Regions from separate parts of the Paenibacillus sp. NPDC056722 genome, predicted to be linked through region 2. Evidence: predicted binding sites of a transcription regulator. Region 2 holds the regulator's gene; the other holds the start of a gene.
What was found. Region 2 encodes LexA, which represses DNA repair genes until DNA is damaged. Its sites were predicted from a motif close to CGAACATATGTTCG; they were not measured.
Positions count from the first base shown of each region.

Region 1 (4,496 bases), on a different contig from region 2:
GCGGATGCTGGTGTTCCTGTGTTATGGAGGCCATATCACGAGATGAACGGCGGTTGGTTCTGGTGGGGGCGCAAGAGCAAGTTCATCACACTTTGGAATTTGATGTTCGATCATTTCACGAAGACTCATAAGTTGAACAATATACTATGGGTGTGGAGCCCCAATGCAGACGGTGATGGAGTTGAAGCGCAAGAAGCTTATTACCCCGGCGGGGCGAGGGTGGATATCCTGGCACTCGATATCTATAACAGTGAATTTAAGGATGAGTTTTATAATCGGCTGTGGGATCTTGGGCGGGGCAAGCTGATTGCTATTGGGGAGAATGGCAAGCTTCCGTCACCTGCACTACTTGCCAAGTCACAGCGCAGGTGGTCTTACCTGATGACCTGGGGCAAGCTTCTTTATGAGAGCAATACGGAGTCGGCTATCAAGGATTTTATGAATGCCAGCTTCACCATCAACAGGAGTGAATATACGAAGGCGCTTGCAGTTCAGGCTTCCAAGCCTGAGGGTAGTCCGCCAGTCCCTGTCAGTGGTCTGCGGGGAGAGTATTTTAATAATATGGTTCTTAGCGGAATGCCAGCTTTAGTACGGACGGATGCCAATATTAACTTTGTCTGGAGACAAGGCTCGCCGGACCCGGCAATCGGTGTGGACTTCTTCTCTGTACGCTGGAACGGAAGGCTCAGTGCGACTTATAGTGAGGGTTACACGGTGTACTCTTCATCCGATGATGGCATTCGAATCTGGATTGACGGACAGCTGGTTATTGACAGCTGGATCAAGCAGAGTGGACAGGAGCGAAAAGGTATTGTTAATCTGATCGCTGGCAAGCTGCATGACATCAAAGTGGAGTTCTATGAGAATCAGGGTGATGCACGGGCCGTGCTGATGTGGGAGAGTCCCAGTCAGGTCAAGGAGGTCATCCCGGCGGCGGCGTTCTTTCTTCCTTAACGCAGGGCGATGTGGAATTCTGTATATAGAAGTGAACGAGGTAACAGCCCCGGAAATGATCCGGGGCTGTTTGATCTGCAACAAAGGCGTATAAGGTCAAATCTGTTCGCGATAGCTGATGTTATTAACAGTCTTCTCATCACGTACTGCTTTGCGCAGCGCATCCTTGACAGTATGGGCACCATGGATCTTGCGGAACCACAGCTCGGGCGATGAAGCATCATCGGAAAAGATCGTCAGTGTCCCGATACCGAGCATGCGATCCAGAATGGATTGGGATACTCCCAGGTCACGAATTCGGAGCAATTCAATCTCTTCGACATTTTTACCGATCAGGCCTGTCTTTACTATAATTCTCTGGCTTGTAATCGTATAAGTGGTTGTATTAAGGCCCACAAGACCCTTCAGTCGGTCGGATATGCCCGCAGGCTTTCCTTCCCATAGCTTGATTTCCTGAGCAGGCGTCAGGTCTCGCAGCGTGCGCTCGGCTGTCGGTGAAGCTCCTCCGTTCAGCGCGGTCCCACATTCTCCGCAAAATTTAGCGGCCTGCTTATATTCTGTTCCACAGGCTGTACAATAAGGCATCGAATGAACCTCCTCTCCCCATAAACATTTGTTATATTTATTATTATACTGCCTTATCCGGTCATTGGTTGCACACATAGCTATGATGTATTTTTTTGCATCTTCCCCCGATTTACATTAATTTCATTTGCACTTTACAATAACCGACATTATTCTGTTATGTGGGGGGAATGTAAACGATGAAACGAGCTTGGCTAATAGGGTTGATTGGGCTGGTTCTAATGCTCTCAGCCTGCAGCTATAATGATTCTGCTTCAACCGCGGCGCTGTCGGAGGAAGAAGTGCAGGAATCTGTGCAAAATTATTACAATGAAATGTCTAAAATTGAACAATTAGGAAAATCGTCGCGGGAGCAATTCAACAAGACGATCGCTGCGTACTCGGCTGGGACAGCTACATCCAAAGAAATGGAGAAAGCCATTGCTCAGTTCAAGGATACGGCTACTGATATTTCATCTCAGGCGAAAAAGGTTGAAATCTCCGACCGTCTGCCGGAGAAAGTTAAGAAGCTGCTGGATGAGGCCCAGATTGCTTTTCAAAGTGCCTATTCTTTAAAGGAAAAAGCTTCAAAAGGTGCCGATTCTGCTGATGTGTCCGCCGACGAATTCAACGAGCTTAATCAGAATGCAGATCTCGCGATGCTGTACGGAATCTCTAAGCTCAACGAAGCCAGAGTGGCTACTGGACTTTTGGAGCCGGACAAGGATGCTGACCCGAAGGCAGCCGCTGATTCCAAGGTGGTAACCGGAACAGATTCGGAAACTGTTAAACCATAAGATACCCTGCCCCTATGCCTGGGGATGACGATAAAAGGCGCTGCACAGCACAGCTGTGGGCGCTTTTTTTGCGTGCAGATTGTCATTTTTTCCATATTGATTAAAGGACTTGACTATGGATATAATACAAACATACGTTCGTGTTATGTGGGGTTATTAATTGAACAGAAGGAGGCCAGGCAATGGGTAAGAAGCTGGAAGGTAACGGATTATGGGAGAGCAGCCGGATGATGCTGCCGGAGCACAAGAACCGGATTATCAGCGATGAACGGGAGACGCTGCGCCGCATCCAGCCAGTACTGGATGAGCAGAAGCAGGAGGAGATTGAGAGCACCCTGGCGCTGTCACTGCGAAGTCATGTATGCGTCACGGTGATTCTGTTCGATCCGTTCGAGAATGAGGTGGTGAGCGGCTTTGTGACCTCCATTCACACCCACTCGCGGGAGATTAAGCTGCAGTGGGCGGAGGAATGGAAGTGGATTCGTGTAGACCAGATTGTGGAGGCCTATATCGTATAACAAGCTACTGCCTAGGTGTGTACCTCTGTGCTTTTTTCATAAGCGATCAAGGTTACGGTGGGGTTGCCTGTCAGTTCGGCAAGGGCAGCTTCCGCGTCCCGGATAATCGCAATCGCTTCATCCCGTTCGCTTAATGCGGCGATTTTGTAGTTGTTGGTATGGATGTCCATGACGAATCCCCTTTCACTATTGTCTAGGATGCCTATTTAGGTTGTCCTTGTGGATGGGAAACATCCAGATGGTGAGACGAGAAAAAGATGCGATATGGATCTCAGGGTAAATGAAAGTGTGAATTTCTTAGATGGAGCCCCGGACGTTGTCCGAGGGCTTTTTTTCGTGGGAAAGCGGTATGCAGAAGCATTGAAATTACAAACATCCAGGCATAGGGGTATCTGTACAAGCAGAAGAGAAAATTCGGACATCTACTATACCAGGGGGTGAATATATGCTGACTTTGGACGTGGTAAAAAGCAAATCGGCAACTGCTCTCACGGGGCTGAACCCGGCCGTACTGGCAGGAACGAATGCGCTGATCGAGCGCAGCTTCGCCAAGGGCGTGCCGATTATCATTACCCAGGGCCTGCGGACCCTTGCTCAGCAGAATGCTCTTTATGCACAGGGGAGAAGCAAGCCGGGGAATATCGTGACCAATGCGCGCGGGGGATTCAGTTATCATAATTATGGATTGGCGATTGACTTTGCACTGCTGTTGCCAGATGGCAAGGGCATCTCATGGGATATGAAGCGTGACGGAAACGGCAATAAAATCGCGGACTGGCAGGAAGTAGTGCAGGAGGCGAAACAGCTGGGTTTTGAATGGGGCGGGGACTGGACCTCCTTCAAAGATTATTCCCATCTGCAGATTGCTTATGGCCTTTCAATTGATCAATTGCGGGCAGGCCTCCGCCCGTCGGCAGAGCAGATCAAGGCTGCACTTAAGGTGATCAATGGAGGTGACAACGTGAACAAAGACGTGAAGGTAAGCATCGTCCTGAATGGTAACAAGCTCACAGACGGTGTTCTGGATACCGGCGTCACCTATGTGCCCGTGCGGGCGTTGGCGGAAGCGTTGGGTGCGAAGGTTACGTATGACGCCGCAAGCAAGACCGTGAATATTGTTACAGGATAAGCAGTTTGGGGTTGCATAGAAAATAAGGGATAAGGGGAAATTATCAGCAACCAAATTACAAGGGGGCAACATATCTTGAATAAGCTGATAACAAGCCTTATCTGTACCGCTGCACTGTCTATGACGCTGCTTGGCACCGGCTATACGGCCGAGGCTGCTGGAGTCGACGGGGTGGGGGATACCACGCGCAATACCGGCACCATTAGAAACGACGCAAACCGACTGCATCCAAATGGCAGCATGATCAATGGTACGACAGGAACGAGCAGAAGCAACAGTAACATCCTGGACAACAACGTTCGGACTGAAGATAATCACAGAGTAGCTCCGTTGTCCACGACGAACCAGAATGGTACCTATCGGGCCACCAGCACCACCAGTACCGGAAACGGGTCGAACTGGGGCTGGTTGGGACTCATCGGCCTGCTCGGTCTGGCTGGCATGAGAAATCGTACTGGAGAGCGCAGCTAAGTAGTGAAGGGGAGGCGTCGAGCGGTTACATGCATGTGAAAATAAAGCTGATTTTATTAACGT
Region 1 is NZ_JBHTYV010000003.1:321,970-326,465, reverse strand. Features, by position in the region: gene ACFRAM_RS10090 (glycosyl hydrolase) at 1-954, shown strand, start outside; gene ACFRAM_RS10085 (PH domain-containing protein) at 1,051-1,539, opposite strand; gene ACFRAM_RS10080 (hypothetical protein) at 1,719-2,315, shown strand; gene ACFRAM_RS10075 (YolD-like family protein) at 2,498-2,833, shown strand; gene ACFRAM_RS10070 (hypothetical protein) at 2,845-3,003, opposite strand; gene ACFRAM_RS10065 (M15 family metallopeptidase) at 3,279-3,962, shown strand; gene ACFRAM_RS10060 (WGxxGxxG family protein) at 4,038-4,433, shown strand.
Region 1: ACFRAM_RS10075 (YolD-like family protein) is a predicted target of LexA. The motif match lies at 2,443-2,456, and genes of this name have one in related genera.

Region 2 (4,496 bases):
TTTGGCAGATTCATAAGGCTTAAGCAGCTTTAATAAATTCTGGACATCGTGGTTGTCCCGTCCGAGCCAGTCGCTTTCATCTTCCGGTCGCAGAATAACAGGCATTCGGTCATGAATCTCTGCCATTAATGTATTGGGAGTGGTTGTGATAATCGTGCAGGTGGCCAGCTTCTGGCCTTTCGGGTCCATCCATATATCATATAGAGCAGCCATAGAGAAAATACTGCCGTCCGACATGCCGATTCTCATGGGCTGTTTGCGACCGTCTACCTGTTTCCAATCATAATAGCCGTCAGCTGGGATCAGGCACCGTCGTGACGCCACGAGTTTCTTGAACGAGGCTTTCTCCAATAAAGACTCCCCGCGGGCGTTGATCATCTTGTTGCCAATCTTGTCGTCCTGCGCCCAGGATGGGACAAGGCCCCAACGCAGTTCACCGATTCGGTTGCCGGTGCCTGTATGAATCACAGCCGGTATATGCTGCATGGGAGCGGCATTGTATCTGGGGGCATAATGAAGGATACTGGCGTCATTCGTAAGATATCTCAACATTAGTTCTTCAATAGAAACTGTAATGGTGTAACGTCCACACATGATGAAAGCCCTCCGAACATTAGTTTTTATCAGTGTACTATACTTCCGCGCCAGAAATAAATAAGATCTACCTTTGTGTGGACCTTTTACATTTCCCTCAAATGTAAGCTTTCACCTCTAATACAGGAGTACATTTTCTTTTCCAATTTGCCCATACTTCGTAGGGTATTGTTACATATTCTGTTCTGTAGTCATTAATCTGAAGGAGGAATTCACATGGGTGCAGAACATTGTGGACCGGTAGTAAGTCCTTGGACATCTACAGGAACGATTTTGGTGCTTTACATTCTGCTTGTGATCATTTTGAGTATTTGCTGGATTTAATGAAGAGAAAACTGAACTAATCTGACAATAAGTTAGCCGGGAAGAAAAATCATCTTATCTCAAGGGCGGATCTTTTGTTACTGCAAAATTTGGTGTCTTCATAAAAAAAAGGAGGAATTACTCATGGGTCAATATGCTGGAGGATACGGTTTGGGCACATCTACTGCTGCAATCTTGGTTCTTTTCATCTTGTTGGTTATCATCACTAAATCTTTCTGGCTTTAATTTGATTGCGTCTCCATGTTCAAGCCGTCAGACATTGTCTGACGGCTTTTTGCATTTCGAATCTTCTGACACTGGGAGCTTAACGCCGTATAGTCACCTGAGTCCCAATTGGAACCAGCGCAGCAAGTGTCAGCACATCTTGATTAAACATACGAATACACCCATGTGAGACCTGATGTCCGATGGAAGAAGGATCGTTCGTCCCGTGAATGCCATAATGCGGCTTGGAAAGTCCCATCCAGAATACCCCGAATGGGCCCCCGGGATTGGGCTGTTTGTTAATGATCGTATAATCTCCCTCTGGTGTTGTGGTCAGCATGGTTCCGATTCCAACAGGGAAACCTCTGACTACAGAATCGTTGTCCAGCAAATAAAGCATCCGTTGTGTCAAATCGACGATAATTCGGTAATTGGGCATAGGATCAGCACTCCTTTGATATCAGGATATGTGCGGAGTAGGGGTGCCGTTAATGCGAAGTGTTGTTGAAAATAAAAAGGTTATCACAGTGAGAGAGTATGAATAAACAAAAGACTGCTCCGCGTAACGGAACAGTCTTCTAAATAGAGAATTATTGATGAGTTAGTGGACATCCCGGAACAATCCGATGACCTTGCCCAGAATGCTTACCCGATTCAGGCGCAGTGGCTCATAGGACGGATTCTCTGGCTGGAGACGAATATGATCGCGTTCCTTATAAAAGGTCTTGACGGTAGCTTCATCGTCTTCAGTCATAGCGACAACAATATCACCGTTATCTGCGGTTTGCTGCTGGCGCACAATGACATAATCGCCGTTCATAATACCAGCATCGATCATACTGTCACCAAGAACAGAGAGCATGAACACTTTGTTGTCACCAACGTAATGCGTTGGGAGCGGGAAATAGTCCTCGATGTTCTCCGTTGCGGTGATAGGCACCCCGGCGGTAACCTTACCTACAACAGGAACACGAGTAATCGTCTGGGCAAATTGATGGACATTCTCCGAGTCTTCCTGGCCAAGCAGTTCAATGGCACGCGGCTTTGTCGGATCCCTGCGGATCAGGCCTTTCTTCTCAAGACGGTCCAGATGACCGTGCACCGTGGAACTGGAGGCGAGGCCTACAGCTTCCCCGATTTCCCGTACGGAAGGAGGATAACCCTTGCTGCGGACTTCGTTACGTATAAATTCCAGGATCGCCAGCTGGCGACTCGAAATCTTTGACATCAGAATCAACCCCATATAGTAATGTTTGGGAAAATTATAACATAGAACTGTCGTTCGCACAAACATAAGTTCTAACGTTATCAATAGTTTAAGAGAAGCGAACAAGGATGAGAACAGTAGGGAGAATGGTATATTCAATAATTGACTAGTACGTTGAGGGAATGAGCAAGATCGGCAAGGGAAATAAGCACATCAGGATCATTTTTTGCATCCAAAAAGGCAATTTAAAAAGAGGGGAACAATTGTTCGAAAATAGTATTGATCAAAACACATGTTCGTGTTATATTGTTTTTGAAAGTAAGAACAAGTGTTTGGAGGATGATGAATCATGTTAAAGTACAGTACATACCATAGCATCTATGACGAGGGTACAGAAGTTGACTCTGCAGGACAAACTTTAGGTTCCGGAATAATAAATAGAATTCAAGAAATCCCCAAGGTGCTGTCGAAAGGATTAAGTCCGTTGTTTAGAACATTTAACTTCTATAAGATAGCTCTTTTTTTGCTGCTGATTGTTGCAGGATTTACTGTAGTAGGTAATGTGTTTGCTGGTCCCGTCAATCTTGCGAAGCAAGAGAAGAAGATTGTTGTTGCACCTGGAGACACACTCTGGAGCATTGCTCTCAAGAATAAACCGGCCAAGATGAAGACAGCCGTATATATAGAAGGAATTAAACGATCGAGCCAATTGACCGACAGTCATATTCGAGCAGGAGATATTATAACAGTGCCGTTATTTTAAGAACTTCATGATCATAGATAGGAACATCAGAGAGCTTGCAGGGGGTAAACCTTGACAAGCTCTTTTTCTCATGGCAAAGTTAGAATGAATTTATTAGGGAGGCGAAATCTTTGGATATAGATGTATTGGTTGCACGAATTAATGAACTGGCACGCAAGCAGAAGAGCGAAGGCCTGAATGAAGAGGAAACGGCTGAACGCGCTAAGCTCCGTGAAATTTACCTGGGTAACATCCGCCGTAATTTTCGGTCCCAACTGGATACCATTGAATTCGTAGATAAATAAGCGCTGAACAAGGAGCAGAGGCTTCGTATGAACCCTCTGTTTCTTTTCATAGATATTTCAGGATGACTAGGGGGAAATGACATGGCCCGTTCTTGGGAAAGAATGGTTCAACGCAATTCACAGCAACTCAATAAGCAAAGAAAGAAACAGGGGAAGGATGCTATTCATTCCGCGAACTCCACTACAAAGACCAGCGATGTATTCAAGGGTCGCAATATCGTATTGCCCGTTGCTCTCGTTGCGCTAGGTGTGCTGTATTGGATCATCGGCACTCTGGATCAAAGTGGAGGTAGCGTCTTCATGCACTGGCTAGGCGTTGGGTTGTACTTGCTGCTGGCAGTTATGCTGTATTTCCGTCGTCCTTTCCTGAAGGTAGAGCGGAACAGATTATCCACTATCAAATTCAACCGCGAACGTTGGCTGCCTGCTACCGATATTGAGAAAATCACAGTCTCGCGTAGTGCTGTCACGATTAAGTATAAAGGCAAACGTACCACTTGGATGTTCTCCAAGCTGATTAACCGTTATGACACGGCTGCGATGGGCGAACGACTGCAAGAATTCGGTAAGGTCAACAACATTCCGGTAGAGCAATTGTAAACAATAGAGAGCAGTTCACTTCAGGGAGAGGGAGTTACTTAAATGCCGATTACCGCTGTACTGTTTGATTTGGACGATACGCTGCTTTGGGATGAACGCAGTGTTGAGGAATCGTTCCTTTCCGCTTGTGAGGGTGCAGGAGACGCTGTGAATCACCATGAGTTGGAAGCTGCTGTACGTAGAGAAGCCAGAGGTTTGTATGAATCCTATGAGACTTTTCCGTTTACCAAAATGATTGGGATTAACCCGTTTGAAGCGCTTTGGGCCAACTTCAGTGCTGGTGAACAGCCTGAATTCCGTCAGTTGGAACAGCTGGCACCGGTCTACCGCAAAGAGTCTTGGCGCCGGGGGCTGGCATCGCTTGGTGTAGATGACGAAGTCCTTGCTGAGACGCTCGCGGCCAAGTTTGCATCTGAACGCCGCAGCCGTCCTTATATGTACGAAGAGACCTTGCAGGTATTGGATCAGCTACGCGGAAAAGTGAAGCTGTTGTTGCTAACCAACGGTTGTCCTGCCCTTC
Region 2 is NZ_JBHTYV010000001.1:273,261-277,756, reverse strand. Features, by position in the region: gene ACFRAM_RS01350 (SOS response-associated peptidase) at 1-594, opposite strand, end outside; gene ACFRAM_RS01345 (sporulation protein YjcZ) at 1,042-1,143, shown strand; gene ACFRAM_RS01340 (L,D-transpeptidase) at 1,223-1,561, opposite strand; gene lexA (transcriptional repressor LexA) at 1,724-2,350, opposite strand; gene ACFRAM_RS01330 (LysM peptidoglycan-binding domain-containing protein) at 2,679-3,092, shown strand; gene ACFRAM_RS01325 (DUF896 domain-containing protein) at 3,203-3,376, shown strand; gene ACFRAM_RS01320 (DUF502 domain-containing protein) at 3,458-3,976, shown strand; gene ACFRAM_RS01315 (HAD family hydrolase) at 4,019-4,496, shown strand, end outside.